Caulobacter sp. FWC2: one gene and its partner. The protein of the gene in region 1 interacts with the protein of each later gene in a pairwise test. Links are inferred from orthologs where the notes say so. Each region holds a gene or a part of one and is shown in the gene's direction. Other genes may lie near its edges.

Region 1 (7,374 bases):
TCGCCAAACAGCTCGCCTACGCCCATGGCCAGGGCGCCGAACTTGAAGAGGGGCTGGTCCAGCAGGACAAGCTGGCCAGGCGTGGCGCGCCCCGCCAGCCGGGCGGTCGCCAGGGCGGCCATGGGCGTCATGGAGCGTGCGCTGGCGACGACACCGATCAAGGCGGAGGGAACGAGGGAAAGAGCTTTCATCCTGGCTGAACACCTAAGAGGCTTCGGAGTTCACGGCCTCGTCGCGCCAACCGGGATTTTGCGCTGTGGATGCAGCGCTGCGGGGGATCGTCTCCCGCCGTGGGTGGATGGCGACCTAGCTGCACAACGCTCCGCGCCCCGCTTCCAAATGCAGGTGGTTGGCGTGAGCGGCGTTGTAGTCTGGCGACAGGGTGACGCCGAACACCCGGCAGGCGTCGTCGCGCACCCGGCGCAGGAAGGCCGCCTCGGCCCCCTGCCCGTCCCAGTCCTTGTCGACCGTGATGCGCCGGCCGTTGGTCAGGCGAAAGCCGGCGATGTCGATGGCCTCGGCTCGCGCGTGGGCGCTGGGCCGGCCGGTGATCGGATCGCCGACGCCACGACAGGCGTAGACTCCCAGATGGTCGATCTGGCGAACCTCAGAGCCCAACAGTTCCCGGGCGGCCGGCCCTACCGATTGCCGCCGCCAGATGGCCACGGCTGCGGCGAGGTCACAGGCCATCATCGGTCGCGCCGGGGACAGGGAAGCATCGATCCTGGGCGTGGCGTCGACCAGGTTTCCGGCCCCCGTCACCTGGCAGTAGCTCCCCTCAGTCCGGTCCGCGACCGGCCGGAAGCTTAGCCCCGCCGTCGCCAACCACGCCTTGCAGGCCTGTGGCTCGCCCACCGCGTTCAACAGCCGCCCGCGCGTGGAGCCATCGATCGGCTCGCTGATGTAGACCGGTCGGCGATCGAAGCCGAGATCGGCCAGGGGCTGACAGGCGACGCAGCCGAGCAGCAGCGTCAGGGCGGCGAGGCGAGGGCGCGGCAACCTCACCGGTCGTCAGCGTGCTCGGGCTTACCCTTGCGCTGGGTGTGGGCGAAGTCCTCGAGCTGCTTCTCGCTCATCGACAGCATCGACTTGGACGCGCCCTTGAGCTCGCTCTTGGGCGTGTCGCCGCGCTTGGCGGAGAGGGCGGCGCCGGCGGCCTTTTGCTGGGCGGCGGATTTGGCGGGCATGGTTCAGGTCTCCTGGCTTTCACACCAGTCAACGCACGATCAGAAATTCGGTGTCGCGGAGCCGGGGCGACGCCCCTCTACTGACCCTCGGAGATCAACCGCGCGCGCTGCTCGGCGGGCGCGGTCTCGGCCCAGACCAGCAGGGCGTCCAGAGCGGGGCACAGCGACTGTCCCCACGCGGTGAGATGGTACTCGACCTTCGGCGGCACCTGCGGGTGGACGATCCGCGTCACCACCCCATCGGCCTCCAGCTGTCGCAGTTGCTGGATCAGCATCTTCTGGGACACGCCGGGGATGGCGCGCTCCAGATCCGAGAACCGCTGCACCCGGCCGCCGAACAGCTGAAACAGGATCACCAGCTTCCACCGCCCTTCCAGCACCCGGATGACATTCTGGATGCTCAGCGACGCGGTATCCGCCGTATAGGCCACCCGCTTACTTTCAGGTGCGTACCTTACTTTTTCGTCCGTTCTTGTCATTTCGGGAGGGTGTTCACAGTTTGGGTCGGACAGCAACCTTGACCCGGAGACCCTCGGTGTCCACCAACCTCCCCCGCCCCATCGCCGCCTATGTGGAAGCCAACGCCCGCCTTGACGTCGACGGCATGCTCGCCGCCTTCGCCCCCGACGCCGTCGTCAAGGACGAGGCGCGCGAGCATCGCGGGCACGCCGAGATCAGGCCCTGGATCCAGTCGGCGACCATCGCCGCGCGCGCGGTCTTCACCCCCGAAGCCTGGCGCGAGGAAGATGACGGCGCGCTGATCGTCGATGGGACCACCGCCGGCGATTTCCCGGGCAGCCCCCTCCCCTTCGCCTTCCGCTTCAAGCTGGACGGCGAGGCCATTTCAGGCCTGGAGATCGCCTGATGTCCGCCGATCACCGTGAATTCGAAGGCGTCCGCGCCGTGGTCACCGCCGGCACAAAGGGCGCTGGCCGCGCGACGGTCAGGATCGCCCCGGCTGAGCACGACGCGTTCATCCTTCCAACCCATGCCGCCTGGATCGCGCGCGCCATTCCCGGGGCGGAACTGGAGGTCCTGGCCGGATGCGGCCACTTCGCGCCGTGGCAGGCGCCGGCGGCCTTCAACCGCTCCGTTCTGTCGCTCCTGGAGACCCACGGGCGGCGCTGAACCCATCTACGGCTCGCGGAGCTCCTGGACTTCAGATCGGCCACCGCCTTGTGATCGCGGCCGAAAACCCCTACGCCACGGGCATGGGGACGTGGCGAAATGGTAGACGCACCGGACTTAAAATCCGTTGGAGCAATCCGTGTGGGTTCGAGTCCCACCGTCCCTACCATCGACAGACGCCCGGCGCGGGAGCGGTTGCAGCTCGAACTCGAAACCCGCACCGCGCGATGTGACCGAAAGGCGTACGCCGCGAGGGTCTTCCCGCCGTGCGTGAATACGACATTTCGCATAGATTATACGTTTCTTGGGACCTCGACTCCGCTCAAGATCAGCATGGCGTTCGCGTATCGCCACTCGATGAGTCGTTTCCTCCCCCACCGTCGCGTCCGAGTTTGTGAGCATGGCTGAAGACAAGACCCCTGATCCCGTCGACATTCATGTCGGTCGTCGCCTGCGCATGCGCCGCAAGGATTTGGGCTATTCCCAGCAATCCCTGGCCGACGCGCTAGGACTGACCTTCCAGCAGGTGCAGAAGTACGAGGGCGGGTCCAACCGGATCAGCGCCAGCAAGCTGCAGGCCACCGCCATGTTCCTGAAGACGCCGATCGGCTTCTTCTTCGAGGGCCTGGACGATCCGGAAGAGGCGGACACCACCGCCGCCGACCTGGCCAACGAGATGGCCCAGTTCTGGTCGCTGCCCGGCGGCCCGGAACTGGCGCGGTCCTACGTGGCGATCGCGTCCACCGGCATGCGCAAGCATCTGGTGGACCTGGCCAAGGCCATCGCCGGCGAGGACTAGCGCCCTCCGCTAACCTTTAGGCCGGATCGGCCAGCAGCTCGATGTTTTGCGCCTTGGCCTCGGTCAGGGCGGCGATGAGTTCGGCGACCGCCGCGTCCAGTTCGGCGGCGTCGCGGCCGCGCAGCACGAGGTTGGCGCCGTAGACGTCCGGCGGGCTGAAGAACGGATAGCTGCCCAGCGACATCTCCGGATGGGCCTTGGCCACCGCTTCCAGCGGCGCGGCGATCGCGCCCTCGCCCGTGCCGGTGACGCGCACGGTCTTGGCCAGCACCACGGCGCCGGTGCGCAGGCGCGGGCCGACGTCCTCCAGCATGCCGCGCATGATCGCCGGCACGCCCGCCAGTACGAAGACATTGTCCTTCTGGAAGCCGGGCGGACCCTGGACCGGGTTCTTCACCAGGCTGCCGCCTTCCGGCACGTGGGCCATGCGGCGGCGGGCGGCGTTGGGCTCGCCCCAGCGCTCGCGCAGCATGGCCATGATCTCGGGATGCTCGGGGGCCGTGACGCCAAAGGCCTTGGCGATCGAGTCGGCGGTGATGTCGTCGTGGGTCGGGCCGATGCCGCCGGTGGTGATGACGTAGTCGTAGCGGCTCCGCAGCGCGTTGACCGCGGCGATGATCTCGTCCTCGATGTCCGGGACCACGCGGGCCTCGCACAGGTCGACGCCGTAGGTCGCCAGGTACTTGGCAATGGCCGACAGGTTCACGTCCTGGGTCCGGCCCGAGAGGATCTCGTCGCCGATGATCATCACGGCGGCTGTCACGCGCTCGCCAACCCTGCCTTGGGTGGTGGTCATGCGTTTGATCCCTTACATCGCCTGTCGCTCTTGTTCTCCGACTTAGGCCCAGCATGCTGCTCCCGCAACCGCTCGTTCATGGCCGGCTAGTCAGTCGCTACAAGCGCTTCTTCGCCGACCTCATACTGGACGACGGACGGGAGATCACCGCTCACTGCCCCAATCCGGGGGCCATGCTGGGGGTGAAGGACGCCGGCCAGGGCGCCTGGGTGTCGTGGTCGGACGATCCCAAGCGCAAGCTGGCCTGGACCCTGCAATGCGTCGAGCAAGGCAATGCGCTGGTCGGCGTCAACACCCTGCTGCCCAACCGGCTGGTCGCCGAAGCGCTGGCGGCGGACGCCATTCCGGAACTGACCGGTTACGCGACCATCCGCCCCGAGGTGAAGTACGCCGAGGCTAGCCGCGTCGACTTCCTGCTGACCCACGAGGACCGCCCGCCCTGCTGGCTGGAGGTCAAAAACTGTCACTTCAGCCGCACGCCGGGCCTGGCCGAGTTCCCCGACTGCAAGGCCGAGCGCTCGACACGCCACCTGTCCGACCTGGCCGCCCAGGTCGCCGAAGGCCACCGCGCCGTGGTGCTGTTCGTCGTCCAGCGCGAGGACTGCGAGACCTTCCAGGCCTGCGCCGACCTCGACCCGAAATTCACGGCCGGCCTGGACGCCGCGGCCAAGGCGGGCGTCGAGGTGCTGGTCTACGCCTGCGCCATGAGCACCGAGGCCGTTCGGATCACGCGGCGGATCCGTTGGAGCAACGCGCACCTAACAGCGATTTAAGCTGCAATTCGCTCGCATTTCGCTACCCCGTCCGGGCTCGCGAACTGTGGGGATCGCATGAAGAAGACTGTCCTGGCCCTGGCCGTTCTGACGCTCGCCCTGTGTGGGTGCGGCCCTAGCGAGCCCGGCAAGTCCGAAAGCGGCATGATGACGGGTCTGCGGGCGATCTTCGCCTTCAAGGCCTGCACCGGAAAGCTGGAGGACCGCTTCGGCCTTAAGACGATCTCCAGCGTCACCTCCAACGACATGGACCCTGTCTCGACGGGCAAGCCCGGCGAATGGGACGTCAAGTTCACGGCGGACCTGACCGAGAAGGAGACCGGCCGGGTGACGCGCTACAAGGGCGTCTGCCACGTGCGCCGCGACAAGCCCACGACCCTGGACGCGGCCTTCGTCAAGGAGATCCGCCCGGCCACGGACACGGTGCGACGGATCAATCCTCGGTGAAGGCGGGCCATTGAAAGCGGGCTTGGGGTTGAAATCTGTGCTACGATAGGCAGATACGCCCCTTCAGCCGACCAGATCGCCGCCCGAAACGCGGCGGCGACGCCCGAGCAGAGCATGACCCTAGACGACACCCTCGAGATCGAAGCCGAAACCCGCACGGGCCAGATCAAGATCCACACGGCCGCCGACTTCGAGGGCATGCGCAAGGCCGGCAAGCTGGCGGCCGAGTGCCTGGACATGCTAATCCCGCACGTGCAGCCGGGCGTGTCGTCGGATCACCTGGACACCCTGGCCCGCGAGTTCATCCTGGATCATGGCGCCCTGCCGGCCTGCCTGTACTATCGCGGCTACCCCAAGACGGTCTGCATCTCGCGCAATCACGTGGTCTGCCATGGCATTCCTGGCGACTGGAGCCTGAAGGAAGGCGACATCGTCAATATCGACGTCACCGTCATCGTCGACGGCTGGCACGGCGACACCTCGCGCATGTACGGCGTCGGCGAGGTGGGTCCGCGCGCCCGTCGCCTGGTTGAGATCACCTATGAGGGCATGAAGCGCGGCCTGGACGCCGTGAAGCCGGGCGCCACGCTGGGCGACATCGGCCACGCCATCCAGTCTTACGTTGAGGCCCAGCGCTGCTCGGTCGTCCGCGACTTCTGCGGCCACGGCCTGGGCCGCGTGTTCCACGACGCCCCGAACATCCTGCACTTCGGCCGTCCCGGCCAGGGCGCCGTGCTCAAGCCCGGCATGTTCTTCACCGTCGAGCCGATGGTGAACCTGGGCAAGCCGGCGGTGAAGGTGCTGAACGACGGCTGGACCGCCGTGACCCGCGACAAGTCGCTGTCGGCCCAGTGCGAGCACTCCATCGGTGTCACGGAAGACGGCTACGAGATCTTTACCGCCTCGCCGGCCGGGCTGTTCCAGCCGCCGATCCTGGGCTGAGCTTCACGGCGTCCTTCGAGGCCCGCTAAGCGAGCGCGCCTCGAAGGACGCATTGCCCCTCTAGACAACCCTGGCGCGATACCGCCAAGATGCTCCCCTGAGGTCGAGGGGCGGCATGGTCAGCGTCACATCCCTGGTCGTTTCCGACGTCGCGCCGGACGAACCCGTCCAGGCCGCCGCCAAGCGATCCCGCAAGTCCGCCCACGCCCACCACGCTGGCCACCGCGAGCGGCTGCGAACACGCGCCAAGCTCGGCGGCTTCGTGGCCCTGCCCGACTACGAGCTGCTGGAGCTCTACCTCTTCCGGACCTATCCGCGCGGCGACGTCAAACCGCTGGCCAAGAGCCTGCTGGCCCGCTTCGGCTCGCTGGGGGCGGTGCTGGGCGCGACGATCGAGGAGCTAGCTACCGTGCCCGGCGTCGGCGAGACGGCGGCCATGGATATCAAGCTGCTGCACGAGGCCACGCTGCGGGCCGGCCGCGACAAGATCTTCAAGCGACCGGTGATCAGCTCGTGGAGCGCCCTGCTCGGCTATGTCCGCGTCGCCCTGGCCAATGAGTCGCGCGAGCAGTTCCGGGTGCTTTACTCACACGTTTTCTGAACATAGCTTCCGCCCCGAAAGCTGGGCTGGAACGCATGACTGACGCCTACATCTATATCCGCTTCTCGACCCCTTCCCAGGAAGACGGTCACAGCTACGAACGCCAGTACAAAGGCGGCATGGGCCTCATTGCCGAGAAGGGCTGGACCCTAGTCGAGACGGTTGAAGACCTCGGCAAGTCGGCCTGGAAGGGCAAGCACCTGAATGGTGGCGAGCTAGGCAAATTCAGCGACCGGGTTCGGGCCGGGGACATCGCACCTGGCAGTTGGTTGATCGCGGAAAAGACCGACCGGCTAAGCCGCCAGGGTTGGGAGGAGTTGTTCGACTGGCTGCGCGACATGACGCGCAAGGGCCTGAACGTCATCACCCAGGACAACCACGTCTTCACCCAGGAGACGATGCGCGACACCATCAGCGTGATCCGCATTCTGCTGGAAGGCCAAGCCGACAAGGCGCACTCGGACAAGATCAGCGACCGGGTGAGCAAGGCCTATAACGACAGCATCGAAAAGGCCCGTAACGGCGGTCCCAAGATCAGCAAGAAGTGCCCCGGCTGGCTGGAGCTGTCTGAGGACCGCATGACGTGGATACGGAAGGAAGATCGGATCGCGGTCGTCCAGATGATCTACGAGGCCGCTGCCGAGGGCAAAGGAAGCCGCTGGATCGCGAAGGAGCTGAACGAACGTGGTGTGCTGTCGTGG
Region 2 (7,602 bases), 790 kb from region 1 along the record:
GGGCCGGCGCATGGTGGTCGAGGTCGATCCGGCCAGTCCCGAGGCCTGGCGCAAGGCGCCCTATCACCAGACCCTGCGGACCTGGGCCGCGCGCGGCGCCGCCGACGGCCTGACCCTGAACGTCCTGGTCGGCCAGCGCGGCTTCGAGATCCGTCCCGACCGCGACATCGAACTTGGCCTCGTCCGGACCTTCGCCGCATGACTGACGCGACCGCCCCAGAGATCCGCGACGAGCTCCCCCATGCCCAGGCCGCGCCGGGCAAGAGCTGCGGCTCGTGCGGCCTGTGCTGCAAGGTGCTGGCCATCGAGGCCCTGGACAAGGCCGACGGCGTCTGGTGCTCACATTTCCGCAAGGGCGGCGGCTGCGGCAACTATGAGCTGCGGCCCCAGGCCTGCCGGGGCTTCATGTGCCTGTGGATCACGTCCGAGAAGCTGGGCGACGCCTGGCGGCCCGACAAGGCCGGCTTCGTGATGTACAGCGACCGCGACGGCAAGCGCCTTAATGTGGTCGTCGACGCCGGCAAGCCCGCCAGCTGGCGGCGCGAGCCGTACTATTCCTACATCAAGAACATGTCCCGCCGGGCCCTGGACGGCTACGAGCTGGTGGTCTGCATCGGCGACCGCCGCATCGTGGTGTTTCCGACCGAGGAGATCGACCTGGGCGTCCTGCCGCCCGACCGCAAGCTGGTCAGCGGCTATGTCGAACGCGACGGCGGCCTGACGCCGTTCGCCATGGTGCTGTCTGACGCGCACTAGGCGCGTTGGAAGTTGGGTCGGAACGCTCTCGGCGCCCACCCGAAGTCCCGCGTCGCCGCCGCGCTGTCGAAGGTCAGGTCCTGGCCCATCCGCGCGCCCATGGCGACGGTCGCGCCCGGATAGAACGGCTTGGCCAGCCGCATGATCAGGCCGAAAAGCCAGGTCGGCATCGGCAGGCTGCGAGGTCGCTTTCCAAGCCCTTCGAAGATCCGGTCGACCATCAGGCGATAGGTCACCGTCTCGCCGCCCACCAGGTCATAGGCGAGGTTTCTCGTCGCCGGCGCATGGGCCGCCGCCAGGGCCCCGGCGGCAAGGTCCTCGGCATGGACCGGCTGGCGCAGGCCCGCGCCGTCGCCCGACAGCGGCATGACGTGGAAACGGCGGATCAGGCGGGCGATGCGGCTGACGTTCTCGTCGTGGCCCTCGTCATAGATCAGGGTCGGCCGCAGGATCGTCCAGGCGACGCCATGCTCGGCGCACCACTGTTCGACCGCGGCCTCGGCCTGCGCCAGCTTCCCCGCCACCGCCCGCTCGCCCTCGTCCGGCGAGTCGACCTTGGTGAAGCGGCTGGTCGAGGAGAAAGCGATCAGCCGCTCCATGCCCCGGCTTTTCAGCGCCGGCAGCGCCGTCGGCAGCAGCCAGATCGGCGACAGGGCGAACACTGTCGCCGCCACCGGCAGGCGCTCGTCCAGGTCGGCGCCCTTCAGGTCGCCGCCGATCCAGCAGGTCTCCTCGACCGGCGGACGACGGCTGAACGCCGTGGGGTCCAGGTTCTCGGCCTTCAGCCGCGCCAGCAGGTGGCCGCCGATCAGGCTGGTCGCGCCCAGCACCAGGACCGGCGTCTTCAGGGTGTTCTCAGCGTCCATTCCCCTCATATAGTCGCGCTGAGGTGAGGAGCCCATGACCTACGACGACGTCAGAGCGTTCGCGTTCAAATTGCCCGGCGTCGAGGACGGCACGGCCTATGGCCGGCCCTGTCTGAAAGCGCACGACAAGTTCCTGACCCGGCTGTTCGAGGACGGCGAGAGTCTGGTCTGCCCGGCCGTGCCGTTCGACGAGCGCGAGATGCTGGTCGAGGCCGAGCCGGACGTCTTCCATTTCACCGACCACTTCAAGAACTACCCCTACGTCCTGGTCCGCTTGCCCCTCGCCCATCCGGGCACGGTCGAGCGGCTGGTCACCCGGCAGTGGCGCGCGACCGCGCCCAAGAAGGTGCTGAAGGCCTGGGACGAGGCCCATCCGACGGAGACCGCATCTTGAAAGCCTGGCGCATCCTGATCGCCGCCGTCGCCTGCCTGGGCCCCGCCCTGCAGTACGGCCTGATGGTCTATGACGAGACCCTGGTCTCGGCCACCGTGAAGTCGGTCGAGTTCTTCAGCTACTTCACCATCCTGTCGAACATGCTGGCCGCCGGGGCGCTCACCGCTCCGCTGGTCGCGCCCGCCAGCGCCTTCGCCGCCTGGGCCGAACGCAGCGGCCCGCGCGCGTCGATCGCCACCTACCTCACCATCACCGCGGTGGTCTATCACACCCTGCTGGCCTGGCAGTGGCATCCGCAGGGCCTGCGGTTGGTCTCCGACACGATCCTGCACACCATCACCCCCGCCGCCTATCTGGTCGACCTGGCCCTGCGCGGCGGCCAGGGCCGGCCCCGATGGATCGTCGCCGCCAAGGCCATGGCCTTTCCGGCCCTGTTCGGCCTCTGGACCCTCCTCCATGGCGCGCTGTCGGGCTTCTATCCATACCCGTTCATGAACGTCGCCAAGCGCGGCTATCCGGCCGTGGTGTTGACCATGGTCGAGATGAGCCTGTTCTTCGCTCTGGTCGCCGTGGTCTTCATCGGCCTCTCGCGCGTTCGAGCCAAGGTGGCGCTGGGCAAGCCAGCGCCTATATCGGCCTGATCGTTTTTCCGGAGTTCTCCATGTCCAAGCTCGTTCCCGCCATCCGCTCGGGCGACGTCCTGATGCCCGCCCTCGGCTTCGGCACCTGGCAGCTGGAGAACGGTACGGCCACGCCCCTGGTCGAGAAGGCCCTGGAGGTCGGCTATCGCCACATCGACACCGCCCAGATCTACGGCAACGAGCGCGACGTCGGCGCCGCGATCAAGGCCAGCGGCGTCAAGCGCGACGAGATCTTCCTGACCACCAAGGTCTGGATCGACAAGTTTCACGACGGCGACCTGCAGCGCTCGGCCGAGAAGAGTCTGGAGCGCCTGGGCGTCGACCATGTCGACTTGCTGCTGCTGCACTGGCCCAAGCCCGACGTGCCGCTGGCCGAGACCCTGAAGGCGCTGAACGAGGTCCAGTCGCGCGGCCTGACCCGCGCCATCGGCCTGTCGAACTTCCCCTCGGCCCTGCTGGAAGAAGCCTCGCGGCTGTCGGAAGCCCCGATCGCCAACGACCAGGTCGAGTACCACCCCTACCTGTCGCTCAAGACCCTGAAGGCCAAGGCCGACGCGCTGGGGACATCGATCACCGCCTGGTCGCCCCTGGCCCAGGGCAAGGTCGCCCAAGACCCGGTACTGGTCGAGATCGGCGCCGCCCACGGCAAGACCCCCGGCCAGGTCACCCTGCGCTGGATCATCCAGCAGGGGATCATCGCCATCCCCCGCACCAAGAACCCGGCCCGCATCGAGGAGAACTTCGACATCCTCGACTTCAACCTGTCCGACGACGAGATGACCCGGATCCACGCCCTGGCGCGGCCGGACGGGCGGATCGGGGACTGGCTGGACAAGGCTTATGCGTGGGACGCTGCGTAGGTCGCCAGACGCGACCGCGCCGTCTGGCGCCCAGGCGGATGCGAGCTACTTCGACGCGCTTCGGACGCGGGTTCGCGACCGCTCTTGAAGTCCAAGGACGTCATTCCGCGCGCCATGGCGGACGTCTGGCGTGTGCTGCACGCCGCCAGCGACATACCGGCCTGGATGGCCGGCGACTAATCCTGAGCAAGGCCGCTCCAACAAAACTCCGTCCGTTTTCAGACGAAGCCGGTTTCATCCTCCCCTGAAAGCGCCTAGGTAAGCCTCAACCTGAGCATAACTTACCAGGATTAGGACGGGGACGATGGACGACGCGGGCGTCAGCTTGCAGGCGACGATGGCGGGGATGGGCCGGACGGCTCGCGAGGGCGCGCATGCGCTCCGCCTCGCCACGCCAGAGCAGCGCACGGCCGCCATCCAGGCCATGGCCGCCGCGATCCGGCAGGACGCTGTCGCCATCCTGACCGCCAACGCCAAGGACCTGGGCCGCGCCGAGGCCAACGGTGTCTCCGGCCCGATGCTGGACCGCCTGGCCCTCGACGAAGCGCGGCTGGAAGACGTCGCCGCCGGGGTCGAGGCGGTGGCCGCCATCCCCGATCCGGTCGGCGTCGCCACCTCGCGCTGGACGCGGCCCAACGGCCTGGACATCAGCCGCGTTCGCACCCCGATCGGCGTGATCGCCATGATCTATGAGAGCCGCCCGAACGTGACCGCCGACGCCGCGGCGCTGTGCGTGCGCTCGGGCAATGCGGTGATCCTGCGCGGCGGGTCGGAGTGCATCCACTCCAACCTCGCGCTTCACGCTTCGATAGAACGCGGTTTGAAGGCCGCTGGCCTTCCCGCAGCCGCCGTCCAGATCGTCAGGACCCCCGACCGCGCCGCCGTCGGCGCCATCCTCGCGGGCCTGGACAAGGCCATCGACCTGATCATTCCGCGCGGCGGTAAGAGCCTCGTCGCCCGCGTCCAGGCCGAGGCCCGCGCCCCGGTTCTGGGCCACCTAGAAGGGCTGAACCACGTCTTCGTCCACGCGGCCGCCGACGTGAAGAAGGCCGTCGACATCGTCGTCAACGCCAAGCTGCGGCGGGTGTCGGTCTGCGGCTCGGCCGAGACCCTGCTGGTCGACAAGGCCGCCGCCGAACGCCTGCTGCCGCCGATCGCCGACGCCCTGATCCGGGCCGGCTGCGAACTCCGTGGTGACACGGCTGCGCGCGCCATCGAGCCGACGATGAAGAAGGCGACCGCCGAGGACTGGACCACCGAGTACCTGGCCCCGATCCTGGCCGTGGCCGTGGTCGACGGCGTGGTCGGCGCGGCCAGGCACATCGCGGCCTACGGCTCGGGCCACACCGACGCGATCGTCACCGAGGACGCCGGCGCCGCCGACGCCTTCGTGGCGGAGGTCGACAGCGCCATCGTGCTGGTCAACGCCTCGACCCAGTTCGCCGACGGCGGCGAGTTCGGCTTCGGGGCCGAGATCGGCATCGCAACCGACAAGCTACATGCCCGCGGCCCGGTTGGGGCCGAGCAACTGACGACGTTCAAATATGTGGTTCGCGGGACCGGCCAGACTCGTCCCTGAGGCCGGCCGGCCCAACGCTCAGCGTCTTGGCTTCCACCTGGAGCCGGGCATGCGCGTCGGCCTGTTCGGCGGCAGCTTCAACCCGGCGCACGAGGGCCATGCCCACGTGGCCGAGACGGCCATGCGCCGCCTGGAGCTGGACCGCGTCATCTGGCTGGTGTCGCCGCAGAATCCGCTGAAGTCCTCCCACGAGACCCGCCCCGTCGCCGAACGGATGGCCAATGCCCGCCGCTGGGCGCGCGGCTCGGGCATGATCGTCTCCGACGCCGAGACGCGCCTTGGCTCGCAGTACACGATCGACACCCTGAGAGTGCTGCGGGCGCGCTATCCTGGGGTGAAGTTCGTCTGGGTGATGGGCGCCGACAGCTTGGCCACCTTCCATCGCTGGCGCGGCTGGACCCAGATCATGCGCGAGGTTCCGGTCGCCGTGATCTCCCGCCCGTGGATCGCGCTGAAGGCCCGCACCTCGCCGGCCGCCCGCCGCTTCGCCTTCGCCCGCTGGCCCGCAAGCGCCGCCGCCAAGCTGCCGGACGCCAAGTCGCCGGCCTGGGTGTACCTGACCGGACCGCTGAACTTCGCCTCGTCGACGGCCATGCGGGCGAGGCAAAAGGGCTGAGGGCCAAGCTTTCTGGCGTTGCGCGAACGCCTCAGGGCCGCTGGCGAATCGCCGTTCGGCCATCACCCCCTCACTTCCGGCTCAATTCCGTGCTATGGAAGATATCCACAGCGAACCCATAAGGAGCAATCCGCTGCGTAGCGACCCCGCGCTTAGTGCGCACGAAGGCCTGGCCGGCGCCGAGTCCTCGACTGAATCCCAGGGCCTGAATCTGCCCCTCGACCTCAAGGCGCTGGAGCGCCTGATCCTGGAACGTCTGGATGACGACAAGGCCCAGGACATCGTCCACATCGACTTGGCGGACAAGAGCTCGGTCGCCGACAGCCTGATCGTGGCGTCGGGCCGCTCGCACCGTCACGTCGGCGCGCTGGCCGACCACCTGCTGCGGGCGCTGAAGGAAAACGGCTACGGCAGGGCGAAGGTCGAAGGCCTGCCGCACTGCGACTGGGTGCTGATCGACGCCGGCGACGTCGTGGTCCACCTGTTCCGCCCCGAAGTGCGCACCTTCTACAACATCGAGAAGATCTGGGCGGTCGACGCCCCGCACCGCACCGCGGCGAACTGATCTTAAGGCTCGGCGACGGTCCCCCATTCAGCGGGGCCGTCGCGGCGACCGCTATCCCCTCATGACGAAACCTTAAGCTGCGCCGGCGCGTGCAGCCGTAGATGATGCGCGTCTGTGTGGGGAACTTCATGACATCCAAGATTTTCGCGGCCGCCGCGTTCGGGCTCGCCGTGCTAGCCGGCGCGCCCTCGGCGTTCGCCGCCGCCGATCCGTCGTCCCCTGACGCCTTCCAGCCCTGTACCGACGCCCGAGGCGACCTGGCCGGCAGCCTGTGCGCCCGCTTCGAGACGCCGCTGGCCGCCGCCTTTCCGGCTCTGGGTCGCGCCAGCCTGTTCGTGCGGCGCTTTCCCGCCGAAGGCCCCTCGCGCGGCCAGGCCTGGCTGATCGCGGGCGGCCCCGGGGAGTCCGGCGCCAGTTTCTATCCGCTGCTGAAGACCTTCCGGGCGGCGCTGCCTGGCTACGATCTGATCATCCCCGACCATCGCGGCGCCGGCTTCTCCACGCGCCTGTGCCCGACCGAGGAGAGCCCCGACAGCCCAGGCGGTGCCGCCCTGCGCGGCGCGGAATGGGCAACTTGCCTGCCGACGCTGAACACCCCGCGCGCCAAGGCCTTCACCATCACCAACGCCGCGCGCGACCTCTCGGCGCTGATGGCCCGCTACGGCGACGACAAGCCGACGCTGCTCTACGGCGTCTCGTACGGCACTCAGCTTGTCCTGCGCACCCTGGCGGTCGCCCCGCCCAGGCGGCTGGACGGCGTGATCCTCGACTCTCTGGTCCCGCCGGAGGACACGAAGACGCTCGACCTTAGCCACCGCTCGGTCGTCGTTGATGGGGTCGGCCGTCAGGTCCTGGCCCAGTGCGACGCCGACGCCGCCTGCCGCGCCCGCCTCGGCGGCTCGGCGGTGATGGCCTACCGCCAGGTCGTGCAGGATCCGAAGCTGGCGGCCCTGGTCCCTGGCGGCAAGCCCAAGCTGTTCTTCGGCGCCCTGCTGGACGCACCGGCCCTGCGCGCCCGCATCCCCGATCTTATCGCCGCCTTGCGCGCCGGCGACGCCAAGCCGCTGGAAAGGGCCGAGGCCGACCTGGAAGCCTTCGGCGCACCGTTCGGAGCCTACCCGCAGTCGCCACCGTCGATTCCCCTGGTGGCCCTGATCAGCGCCTCGGAAAACAACGCCCGCCCCGCCATGACCAAGGCCGATGTCGAGGCGGAGGCCAAGGTCCTTCTGTTCGTCAGCAGCCTGCCCGGCCAGCTGGTCGGCGGCGCGGCCGACGCCTATCCGCGCGACGCCTGGTTCGGAAAGCGCCCCGCCAAGCTGCCGCCC

What was found.
Region 2: the proteins of sfsA (region 1) and CSW62_RS01465 interact in binary tests that used the Escherichia coli proteins (3 or more experiments, as listed by UniProt). The link is inferred for Caulobacter sp. FWC2 from one-to-one orthologs.

What each region holds. Positions count from the first base shown.
Region 1 is NZ_PEBF01000001.1:1,080,791-1,088,164, reverse strand. The notes cover bases 3,106-5,823. They hold sfsA (DNA/RNA nuclease SfsA), read left to right. Parts: upstream 3,106-3,963; coding sequence 3,964-4,683; downstream 4,684-5,823. Other genes in these bases: map (type I methionyl aminopeptidase), read left to right, coding at 5,245-5,823; CSW62_RS05190 (hypothetical protein), read left to right, coding at 4,741-5,130; CSW62_RS05200 (competence/damage-inducible protein A), read right to left, coding at 3,131-3,910; CSW62_RS05205 (helix-turn-helix domain-containing protein), read left to right, coding at 3,106-3,114. Outside these bases: CSW62_RS05240 (hypothetical protein), read right to left, coding at 1-191; CSW62_RS05235 (extensin family protein), read right to left, coding at 307-999; CSW62_RS05230 (DUF3008 family protein), read right to left, coding at 1,002-1,187; CSW62_RS05225 (helix-turn-helix domain-containing protein), read right to left, coding at 1,265-1,618; CSW62_RS05220 (nuclear transport factor 2 family protein), read left to right, coding at 1,723-2,052; CSW62_RS05215 (alpha/beta fold hydrolase), read left to right, coding at 2,052-2,315; more of CSW62_RS05205, read left to right, coding at 2,716-3,105; more of map, read left to right, coding at 5,824-6,072; CSW62_RS05175 (recombinase family protein), read left to right, coding at 6,709-7,374. UniProt on the Escherichia coli protein: Binds to DNA non-specifically. Could be a regulatory factor involved in maltose metabolism.
Region 2 is NZ_PEBF01000001.1:290,574-298,175, reverse strand. What follows is about bases 3,013-5,958. They hold CSW62_RS01465 (glutamate-5-semialdehyde dehydrogenase), read left to right. Parts: upstream 3,013-3,821; coding sequence 3,822-5,096; downstream 5,097-5,958. Other genes in these bases: rsfS (ribosome silencing factor), read left to right, coding at 5,846-5,958; CSW62_RS01460 (nicotinate-nucleotide adenylyltransferase), read left to right, coding at 5,062-5,712; CSW62_RS01470 (aldo/keto reductase), read left to right, coding at 3,013-3,517. Outside these bases: CSW62_RS01495 (zinc/iron-chelating domain-containing protein), read left to right, coding at 1-202; CSW62_RS01490 (YkgJ family cysteine cluster protein), read left to right, coding at 199-756; CSW62_RS01485 (NAD(P)-dependent oxidoreductase), read right to left, coding at 753-1,622; CSW62_RS01480 (MmcQ/YjbR family DNA-binding protein), read left to right, coding at 1,657-2,016; CSW62_RS01475 (Pr6Pr family membrane protein), read left to right, coding at 2,013-2,657; more of CSW62_RS01470, read left to right, coding at 2,678-3,012; more of rsfS, read left to right, coding at 5,959-6,277; CSW62_RS01450 (alpha/beta hydrolase), read left to right, coding at 6,406-7,602. UniProt on the Escherichia coli protein: Catalyzes the NADPH-dependent reduction of L-glutamate 5-phosphate into L-glutamate 5-semialdehyde and phosphate. The product spontaneously undergoes cyclization to form 1-pyrroline-5-carboxylate.